Regions from separate parts of the Micromonospora sp. WMMD961 genome, predicted to be linked through region 1. Evidence: riboswitches for the same ligand, from Rfam matches in the RefSeq annotation. Region 1 holds a riboswitch; the other holds the start of a gene.
What was found. A riboswitch is a leader RNA that binds a small molecule or an ion and turns the genes downstream of it on or off. The one in region 1 is predicted to bind S-adenosylmethionine.
Positions count from the first base shown of each region.

Region 1 (4,743 bases):
GAGCTGGCCACGTTGGGCGAGGCGATCGAGGGCGCGAAGGAGACCGCAATCCTCTCCCCGGCCCGCTGGCACCGCCGCGACGAACTGACCCACTACGCGGAGGCGGCCGACCCGATCGACCGGGCGATGCGCAACAGCGGCACGCTGATCCGCCGGTCGGTGACCCTCATCGAGGACGAGGAACCGGTGCCCGATCCGATGCCGGACGCGGTCGGCCACCTCGCCGAGTCGGTCCGGCTGCTCAAGCACGAGTTCGCCGCCGGGGAGGAGCCGGAGAAGGCCCGGGAGCGGTCCCTGCGTGCGGTCAGCGAAGCCAGCCGGGCGTACGGGGCCGGCGTCGGCTTCTCCGGCAGCGTGGTGGTCGCCCAGATCCGGACCACGGCGAGCGACCTGCTGGTGGCCTCCGGGATCGAGCAGGAGGAGGCGAACCGGTGGATCCGCAACGCCTTCGGGGAGCAGGAGCGGCCGGTCGGCGAGCCGGCCAAACCCGACGAGACGCCGAAGCCACCCACCGCCCCACCCGTCGGCTGAGCAAGGAAGGGCCCTTCCTTAACGCTTTATGTATAGGAGGGGGCCCTTCCTAACATTCGCGACGCGTCGGGCCGCGCGAGCCCTCAGCTCAGGTTGGCGAGCGCGGCGAGCAGCCGGTCTACCTGCGCTTGCGTGCTGCCCAGGCCGATGCTGGCGCGCAGTGCGGTGGGCGGCAGGTCCCGCCGACCGGTGCGCCCCGCCGCCTCGCTGAGCAGACGTCGCGCCAGCGGGTGGGCGCAGAACAACCCGTCGCGTACGCCGATGTGGTGCTCAGCGGCCAGCCGGGCGGCCACGTCGCCGGAATCCCATCCGGCGACCACGAACGAGACGATCCCGACGCGCGGCGCGTCCGGGCCGAAGGTCCGCAGCTCCACGACGTGCGGCAGAGCGGCGAGGCCGGTCCGCAGTCGGGTCAGCAGCGCCTGCTCGTGGGCGGCCAGCGCGGCCCGGTCGGCGTCGTCGAGCGCCGCGCACACGGCCGCCAGCGCCACCGCGCCGAGCAGGTTGGGGGTGCCGCCCTCGTGCCGGGCCGGCCCGGTCGCCCAGTTGACGTCGTGGGTCGCCGGTCCGACGTGGCTGGTGGCGCCGCCACCGGCCAGGTACGGCGGCGCGGCGTCCAGCCAGTCCGCCCTGCCGACCAGCACACCCGCACCGAACGGCGCGTAGAGCTTGTGGCCGGATACGGCCAGGTAGTCGACGTCGAGCGTGCGCAGATCGACCGGGGCGTGCGGGGCGAGTTGCGCGGCGTCCAGCACGATCCGGGCGCCGTGCCGGTGCGCCACCCGGGCCAGCTCGGTGACCGGCCACCGCTCCCCGGTCACGTTGCTGGCACCGGTCACCGCGACCAGCACCGGCAGTGCCGGGTTGCTGCCCCGGCGCAGTTCGGTGAGGGCGGCGGCGAGGTCGCGTACCGCCGCGTCCGGGTCGGTGGGCACCGGCAGCCGTACCGAGCCACGCGGCCAGGGCAGCAGGTTGGCGTGGTGCTCACCGGCGAAGGTGACCACCGTCGTGCCGGCGGGCAGGGCCCGGGCCAGCAGGTTGAGCGCGTCGGTCGTGTTGCGGGTGAAAATCACGTGATCGTCGGTGCGGGCACCGAAGAAGTCACCGACCGTCTGTCGGGCCCGTTCGTAGGCCAGGGTGCAGCGTCGGGACAGGGCTCCTGCCCCACGGTGCACGCTCGCGTACCAGGGCAGCAGCGCGGCCACCGCGTCGGCGGCGGCCCGCGCGCACGGCGCGCTGGCCGCGTAGTCCAGGTTGATCTCGCCGGGTACGCCGAGGACGTCGAGCGGCCCCGACGAGGCCGGTTCGGGCGCGGCGTCGACGCGGGTGGGCAGCGAGGGGAGCAGGGTGACGGACACGCCGGAACCTCCGGGGTCAGGGACCCCGGGTGCACTGTCGGGACGGGGTCCGCGCTTGCCCAGCACACCGATCGGGCTGGGCCCGGTCATCACCCGGGGCACCCCACCGCGAACTCGACGAGGGTTGCCGGCCAGCAAGCCGGGGCTTCGCGCTGGCACTCGTGACCTGCCGGCAGCATAACTGCTACCGATGGGACCGGACCAGCCGGCGGCGGATGGCTACGCTGACCGCATGGCCGACACCCCGCCCGGTTCACCCCTGCCGTCGCCGCCCGCACCCTCAGCCCCGTCCGTCGGCGAGGCGCCCCGGATGCCAGGGCGCCGGCTGGGCTGGCGGCGGTTCCTGGCGCTGGCCGGGGTGGTGCTGCTCATCGCCGCCTGCGCGGTGTTCATGGTCTTCACGCTCGGCCAGTCGCTCGGCCTGCAGGCCCTGCTGATCGGGGTGGCCGCCGCCATCCTGCCGGTGCCGGTGCTGGTCGCCTGCTTCCTCTGGCTGGACCGGTACGAACCCGAGCCGTTGAAATACCTGATCTTCTGCTTCGCCTGGGGCGCGTTCGTCTCCACCGCCGCCTCGCTCACCGTGAACGACTTCGCCGCCGGCCGCTTCGCCGACTGGGGTCTGCCGTCCGCGCTGACCGGAGTGCTGGTGGCGCCGTTCATCGAGGAGTCGACCAAGGCGCTCGGCCCGATCCTGCTGCTGGTGTTCCGCCGTCGCGAGTGGTCCGGGATCACCGACGGCCTGGTCTACTGCGGGCTGTCCGCGGTCGGCTTCGCCATGGTGGAGAACATCCTGTACCTGGGCGGGTTGGGCTACGCGTCCGGAGTCGACCGGTACGGCCCGGCGACCGGCATCCAGCAGGTCATTGCGATCTTCATCCTGCGGATCCTGCTGTTCGGGTTCGCCCATCCGCTCTTCACCTCGATGACCGGTGTGGGGTTGGGCATCGCGGCGCGGACGGCCGACCGGCGGGTGCGGGTGCTCGCCCCGCTCGCCGGTCTGCTGCTGGCGATGATGTTGCACGGCACGTGGAACCTGCTCCCCACGCTGACCCAGGCCACCGGCGAGGTGGTGATCATGCTGTACGGCTTCCTGGGCCTGATGGTGCCGGTCTTCTTCGGCACGGTGGGGCTGGCGGTGTGGCTGCGCGCCTGGGAGGGTCGGCTCACCGAGCGGGTCCTGCCGGACTACGTACGCGCCGGATGGCTGAGCCCGCCCGAGGTGGCCGCGCTGAGCAGCCTCGGCCGCCGGCACGCGGCCCGCAGTTGGGCCCGCCGAGTGGCCGGTGACGCCGGGGTGCGGGCGATGCGCGGTTACCAGGCCGCCGCCACCCGGTTGGCGCTGCTTCGCGATGGCACTCTGCGCGGCCTGGACCGGAAGGCCGCCGACCAGGAACGGACCGCCCGGGAGGAGCGGGAGTTGCTGGACGCGATCAGCGCGTACCGGTCGGTCTTCGTCGGCCGGGATCCGCAGGCTCCGGCCGGGATCTGGGACGGCAGCCGTTACCACCTGCGCTTCCCGGACGGCGCCCAGCGTCCGGTGGACGCGCCGGACGAGCCGGTGGTGCCGATCCCGGTGGTGCTGGCTCCTGCCCCGCCGCCGGTGGGGTACCCCCCGCCCGGCTGGCCCGGCCTGCGACCGCCCGCGCCCTGGCCCCCGGGTCACCCCTGACGGCTGGTGGCCGCCGGCTGGCGGCTCAGGTCATCAGCGACGTGAGGAAGTCACCGAAGCCCTGGAACATCGCGATCAACGCGGCCCCGATGGCTCGGAACATCTGTGCGGCACCGTCCGGCCGGAAGGCGATGAAGTAGATCAGGAACGCGACGAAGCCCCAGGTCAACAGCTTCTTCACGAATACCGGCATCGTCCCTCCCCAGGGCCACGGTCGCCGGATGGCTTCCCGTCGTGCGGCCGGGCAAACGGTGCGCGGCAGGGGGAGGGTGCGTCAGAGGTAGAGGCCGGTCGGGTCGTTCTCGATCCGCTCGGCGGCCACGGCGTGCACGTCGCGTTCGCGGAGCAGCACGTACCCGCGGCCGTGCAGCTCGACCTCGGAACGGTCGTCCGGGTCGAAGAGCACCCGGTCGCCGGAGACGATGGCGCGGACGTTCGGGCCCACCCCGACGGCGGTGGCCCAGGCGAGGCGCTTGCCGACCGCGGCGGTCGCCGGAATGACGATGCCGGCGGTGGAGCGGCGTTCGCCCTCGCTGCCCTCCATCCGCACCAGCACTCGGTCGTGCAGCAGGCGGATCGGCAGGCCGGCGTCGAGATCGTTGTCGGCGGTCACGCCGCAGACGCTACCGTGTGGCCGGGCGGTGGTTACGCCGGTGGTGGCGGGGGCATTGTGTGGCGGAACTGCCCTACGGTGTCGGCAACGGACGTATGCTGTCCGACCTGTCGCCGTGGGCGGGCCGGGTTTCTCTGCCAGGAGGTGCGCTTGAGCCGCTTCGAGCGGGTACGCGGGCGGCTTCGCCGCGCCTACCAGTCGCGACAGGAGTCGGCCCGGGCCGACGAGGGCACGTCGAGCGACGAGTTGAGCGACGTGTCGGCGGGCGCCCGGGTGGCGTCCCCGGCCGTACCGGGGCCGACCGCGCCGCCGAGTGCCTCGGTCTACGGAGCTGAGCCTCCGGTGGATCTGCACAGTTCGACCTCCAGCCGGGACGACGCCGACGTTCCGCACGGGCTGCGGATCGCCGCCGCGTGGTGCTGGCGGCTGATCGTGATCGGTGTGGTGGCCTGGGCCCTGCTCCGGATCGTCGGCACGATCAAGATCGTGATCATCCCGTTGGCCATCGCGCTGCTGCTCTCCGCGCTGCTCGCGCCGGCGGTGGGCTGGCTGCTGCGGGCCCGGTTCCCCCG
Region 1 covers NZ_JARUBJ010000002.1:6,797,141-6,801,883, reverse strand. The annotation lists gene O7614_RS31185 (FUSC family protein) at 1-531, shown strand, start outside; gene O7614_RS31180 (aminotransferase class V-fold PLP-dependent enzyme) at 615-1,865, opposite strand; SAM riboswitch class IV at 1,936-2,056, opposite strand; gene O7614_RS31175 (PrsW family intramembrane metalloprotease) at 2,080-3,558, shown strand; gene O7614_RS31170 (hypothetical protein) at 3,584-3,751, opposite strand; gene O7614_RS31165 (co-chaperone GroES) at 3,833-4,171, opposite strand; gene O7614_RS31160 (AI-2E family transporter) at 4,322-4,743, shown strand, end outside.

Region 2 (4,743 bases), 4.4 Mb from region 1:
GCCGCCGTCCTGCTCGGACGGATCAGTGCCGGCGACGACGACGTCGAGGACGAACGGCACATCCTGCGCGGCATCGAGTGAGCCCGGCCGGACGGCTCACAGCCAGCCGCGCCGCTTGAAGATCAGATAGAGGGTGCCGCAGACCAGCAGCATCAACAGCAGCGCGAACAGGTAGCCGAAGCGCCAGTTCAACTCCGGCATGTGCACGAAGTTCATCCCGTACACGGTGCCGATGAGCGTGGGAGCGAACAGGATCGCCGCCCAGGACGAGACCTTCTTCAGCTCCTCGTTCTGCGCGTAGCTGGCCGCCGTGAGGCTCCGCATCTCCTCGTTCTGCTGCTGCGACACGAGCGTGGCGTTGACGGTGAGGATGTTCTGCAGAAGGTGCCGGAACCCGTCCACCCGCTCCACCACCTGGGTCAGGTGGTCGGTCACGTCCCGCAGCGAGCGGCGTAGCTCCTCGTCCGTGTCGGCACTGCCCGCGCCGTCGGCCAGTGCGCCGAGCACCGCGAGCAGGGGTCGCGCGGCGCGCTGGAACTGGATCACCTCGCGGCTCAGGCCGTAGATGCGCCGGCTCGCGTTCGGGTCGCCACCGAACACCTGGGTCTCGATCTCGTCGATGTCGTTCTCCAGCCCGGCCACGACCGGCGCGTACCCGTCGACCACCTGGTCGAGGATCGCGTACAGCACCGCCTCGGGCCCCCGGGCGAGCACCTGCGCCTCGACCTCCATGCGCCGCCGCACGGCGGCCAGATCCGGTGCCTCACCGTGCCGGACGGTGATCACGAAGCCCGGCCCGATGAACAGGTGCAACTCGGAGAACTCGACCTCCTCCCGAAGGTCGTCGTAGCGAGCGGCGCGCAGCACCACGAACAGGGTCTCCCCGTAGCGTTCCAGCTTGGGCCGCTGGTGCGCGTTGATCGCGTCCTCGACCGCCAGGTCGTGCAGCCGGAACTCCCGCGCCAGCGAGGTGATCTGCTCGATGTCGGGCCGGTACAACCCGATCCAGGCCATCGCGCCGTCCTGCTCCTGCAGGCAGCGGTACGTCTCGGCGAGGCCGGACGGCGAGGCGAACCGGTGCCCACGGATGTAGACGGCGCTGTCCACCAGGCCGCCGGCGGGTGGAGCGGGTGACTCCGTGGACGGTGGCACGCCGACCCTGGTCTCGTACTCGTCGAGTTGGCGACCGAAGCCACCACCCGGGCGGAAGCGACGGCCACCGACCATGCCCTGTCCCCTCCCCCGGTGACGCCCGGTCCGGCACACCCCCGCCAACCCGGGGGCGCTGCTTCCCCCCTGTTCCGGGCCCGAAACCCGTCCCGACGCGGGGTGGGTTCGCCGCACCGGCGGACGGGCGCGCCGCCGGTGCGGATACTCACGACGACCAGCGCGGGCCGGTCGGCCGTCTCCGCTGGTGAGCGTGGTCATAACGACTGGACGACCCACCCGTGCCTGCTGCTAGCCTCGGCGCTGGTCATGAGTGCCAGCGCGAAGCCCCGGCTCGCTGGCCGGCAACCCTCCTCCGCGGTGGGGTGCCCCGGGTGAAGACCAGGCACCGACAGGACGTCGGCGCAAGCGTGGCCTGGCACCCAGGTCAGCACAGACCCGGGAGAGCCATGCGCATCCTCAACACCACCCCACCGACCGACGTCGCGGATGTCCACGCCGGTTGGCCCTCACCGGCACTGACCCGGCGACGGCACGTGGACATGATGCGAATGTGCAGCGCCGCGTGTCGTCGCGGCACCACGCACTAGCGCAGCGCTCTTCCCGAACCTCCCCCACCGGTACGCCCATCGGGCGCACCGTCGGCGACGCACACCCGTGCTCGCCGGGACGCGACCTTTTCGGAGACACCCGTGCGACTTCTTCCTGCCCTGACCCGTGCCACCGCCCTGGGCGCGGCCACGATCCTGGCCGCCACCGCGCTCACCGCCTGCGGCGACGACAACTCTTCCGACGCCACCGCCAACCCGTACGGCCTGGCACGGCCGGGGGTGCTGCGCGCCGGCACCCTCACCGACGCCCCGCCGAACGTGTACCTCAAGGACGGCACGTTCACCGGTTTCGACAACGACCTGCTGACCGCCGTGGCCGGCAAGCTCGGCCTCACCGTCGAGTTCGTCGGCACGGACTTCTCCGCGTTGCTCTCCCAGGTCAACAACCACAAGTTCGACGTCGGCAGCTCCTCGATCACGATCACCGAGGCGCGGAAGAAGACCGTCGACTTCGGTAACGGCTACGACTTCGGCTACTTCGGCCTGGACGTCCCGGCCGGCTCGCCGATCACCAGCTTCGACCAGCTCGCCGGCAAGCGGGTCGTGGTGGTGCAGGGCACCGTGCAGGACGACTACGCCACCGGCAAGCAGCTCGACCCGGTGCGGGTGCCGGACTACAACGGCGCGATCAACCAGCTCAAGGCCGGCACCGCCGACGCGTGGATCGCCCCGGCGGAGATCGGCGAGAAGTCTGCCGCGGACAGCAACGGCAAGATCACCGTGGCGGCCAAGCAGCTCAGCCCGGCACCGACCGCGTACGCCGTCGCCAAGGGCGGCGACAAGCTGCGCGAGGCACTGAACAAGGGCCTCGACGAGGTCATCGCGGACGGCACCTGGAGCCGGTTGCAGGCCCAGTACTACCCCGGCCGGCCGATCCCGGCGGACTTCACGCCGGGCAGCGGCACGGTGGCGGTGGCGTCCGCGTCGCCCGCCTCCTGAGTACCCGGTGACGAGCGAGCAGGACGGTAGGAGAGACGACCGATGGATCCGTTGAGCACCCTGTGGGAGACGTTCTTCGACTGGGACGCGATGGGCGAGGCGCTGCCCGAGATGGTGACCGTCGGGTTGCCGAACACGCTGATCCTGGCGGTCTCCGCCGCCCTGCTCGGCTCGGTGCTGGGCCTGCTGCTGGCCGTCGCCGGGATCTCCCGCAGCCGGTGGTTGCGCTGGCCGGCGCGGGTCTACACCGACGTGTTCCGGGGGCTGCCGGCCGCGGCGACGATCCTGTTGATCGGCGTCGGGCTGGCACCGCTGGGCATGCAGGTCTGGGGACCGGACCCCTATCCGTTGGGGATCCTCGCGCTGTCACTCATCGCCGCCGCGTACATCGGGGAGATCTTCCGCTCCGGCATCCAGTCGGTGGAGGCCGCCCAGTTGGAGGGCGCGCGTGCGCTCGGCTTCTCCTGGAGCGACGCGATGCGGCTGGTGATCATTCCGCAGGGCATCCGGCGGGTCCTGCCGGCCTGGGTGAACCAGCTCATCGCGCTGATCAAGGACTCCAGCCTGGTCTACTTCCTCGGCCTGGTGGCCAGCCAGCGGGAGCTGTTCCGGATCGGGCAGGACTACGCGGCCACCACCGGCAACGAGTCCGCGCTGCTCCTGGCCGGGCTCTTCTACCTGGCGCTGACCGTTCCGCTGACGCACGTCGTGAACTGGATCGACCGGCGGCTGCGCCACGGCCGGCCAGCCACCGCACCGGACGACGAGGACGACGAACTGCCGTTGCCCGCCACGATCCAGGGAGACCGGCGATGACCACCACCACCGACACCACCACCTCGGTCAGCCTCGACGTACGCGACGTGCATCTCGCCTTCGGGCCGAACCGGGTACTGCGCGGCGTCGACCTCACGGTGCCGCGGGGCGCGACGGCCTGCGTGATCGGTCCGTCCGGGTCCGGCAAGTCCACCCTCCTGCGCACCATCAACCGGCTGATCGAGCCGGACCGTGGCGACGTGCTGTTGGACGGGCGCAGCGTGCTGGGCGACGACCCGGACGGCCTGCGGCAGCGGGTGGGGATGGTCTTCCAGCAGTTCAACCTCTTCCCGCACATGAGCGTGCTGCGCAACGTCACCCTCGCGCTGCGCCGGCTCCGCAAACTCGGCGAGGACGAGGCGGAGGCCGCCGCCCGGGCCCACCTGGACCTGGTGGGTCTGGCCGCCAAGGCCGACGCCCGACCGGCGCAGCTCTCCGGCGGTCAGCAGCAGCGGGTGGCGATCGCCCGGGCGCTGGCGCTGCGGCCCGAGGTGATGCTCTTCGACGAGGCCACCTCGGCGCTCGATCCGGAGCTGGTCAAGGGCGTGCTCGGGGTGATGGCCGACCTCTCCGCCGCGGGCATGACCATGGTGGTGGTCACCCACGAGATGGGCTTCGCCCGGCAGGTCGCCGACACCGTCGCCTTCATGGACCGGGGCGTGGTGCTGGAGGCCGGCCCGCCCGAGGCGGTCTTCGAACGGGCCGAGCATCCTCGGCTCCGTCGGTTCCTCGCCCAGGTGCTCTGAGCCGCTGCTGCCGGAAGCCGCTGACGCTCACTCGTTGGCTCCGCGCCCCAGCAGCCGGATCTCCTCGTTGTCCAGGGCGGCCTGGAGTTCCTGCAGCACCAGGTCGTCGATCTCCCGGTTGTCGCGCAGTCGGGTGACCTCCCGACGTTTGTGGGCGAGGACCTTCAGGCGCAGTTGGCGTTCCAGTCGGCGCTCCTCGGCGGTGCTCCCTCCGCTCTCGTCGACGTCCGCAAGGTGCCTCTGGTATTCGGCTTGCAGCCGACGGACCTGTTCCGCCCCGGCGCCGATCTCGGCGGCGACCTGGGGCAGAGCGGCCAGACCCGCCTCGGTGGCCCGCCGCCGGGCGCGCCGGGTCTCGTGGGCGCGTTCCGGGTCGCCGACCAGCCCCGCCCAGCGCACGACCAGCGGCAGGGTGGTGCCCTGGAGCAGCATGATCAGCACGATCACCAGCGCGGTGACGAAGA
Region 2 covers NZ_JARUBJ010000002.1:2,432,402-2,437,144, reverse strand. The annotation lists gene O7614_RS11525 (hypothetical protein) at 1-81, shown strand, start outside; gene corA (magnesium/cobalt transporter CorA) at 97-1,227, opposite strand; SAM riboswitch class IV at 1,473-1,584, shown strand; gene O7614_RS11515 (ABC transporter substrate-binding protein) at 1,860-2,717, shown strand; gene O7614_RS11510 (amino acid ABC transporter permease) at 2,760-3,533, shown strand; gene O7614_RS11505 (amino acid ABC transporter ATP-binding protein) at 3,530-4,279, shown strand; gene O7614_RS11500 (Na+/H+ antiporter) at 4,307-4,743, opposite strand, start outside.
Region 2: another riboswitch for S-adenosylmethionine. It lies ahead of O7614_RS11515 (ABC transporter substrate-binding protein); the one in region 1 lies ahead of O7614_RS31180 (aminotransferase class V-fold PLP-dependent enzyme).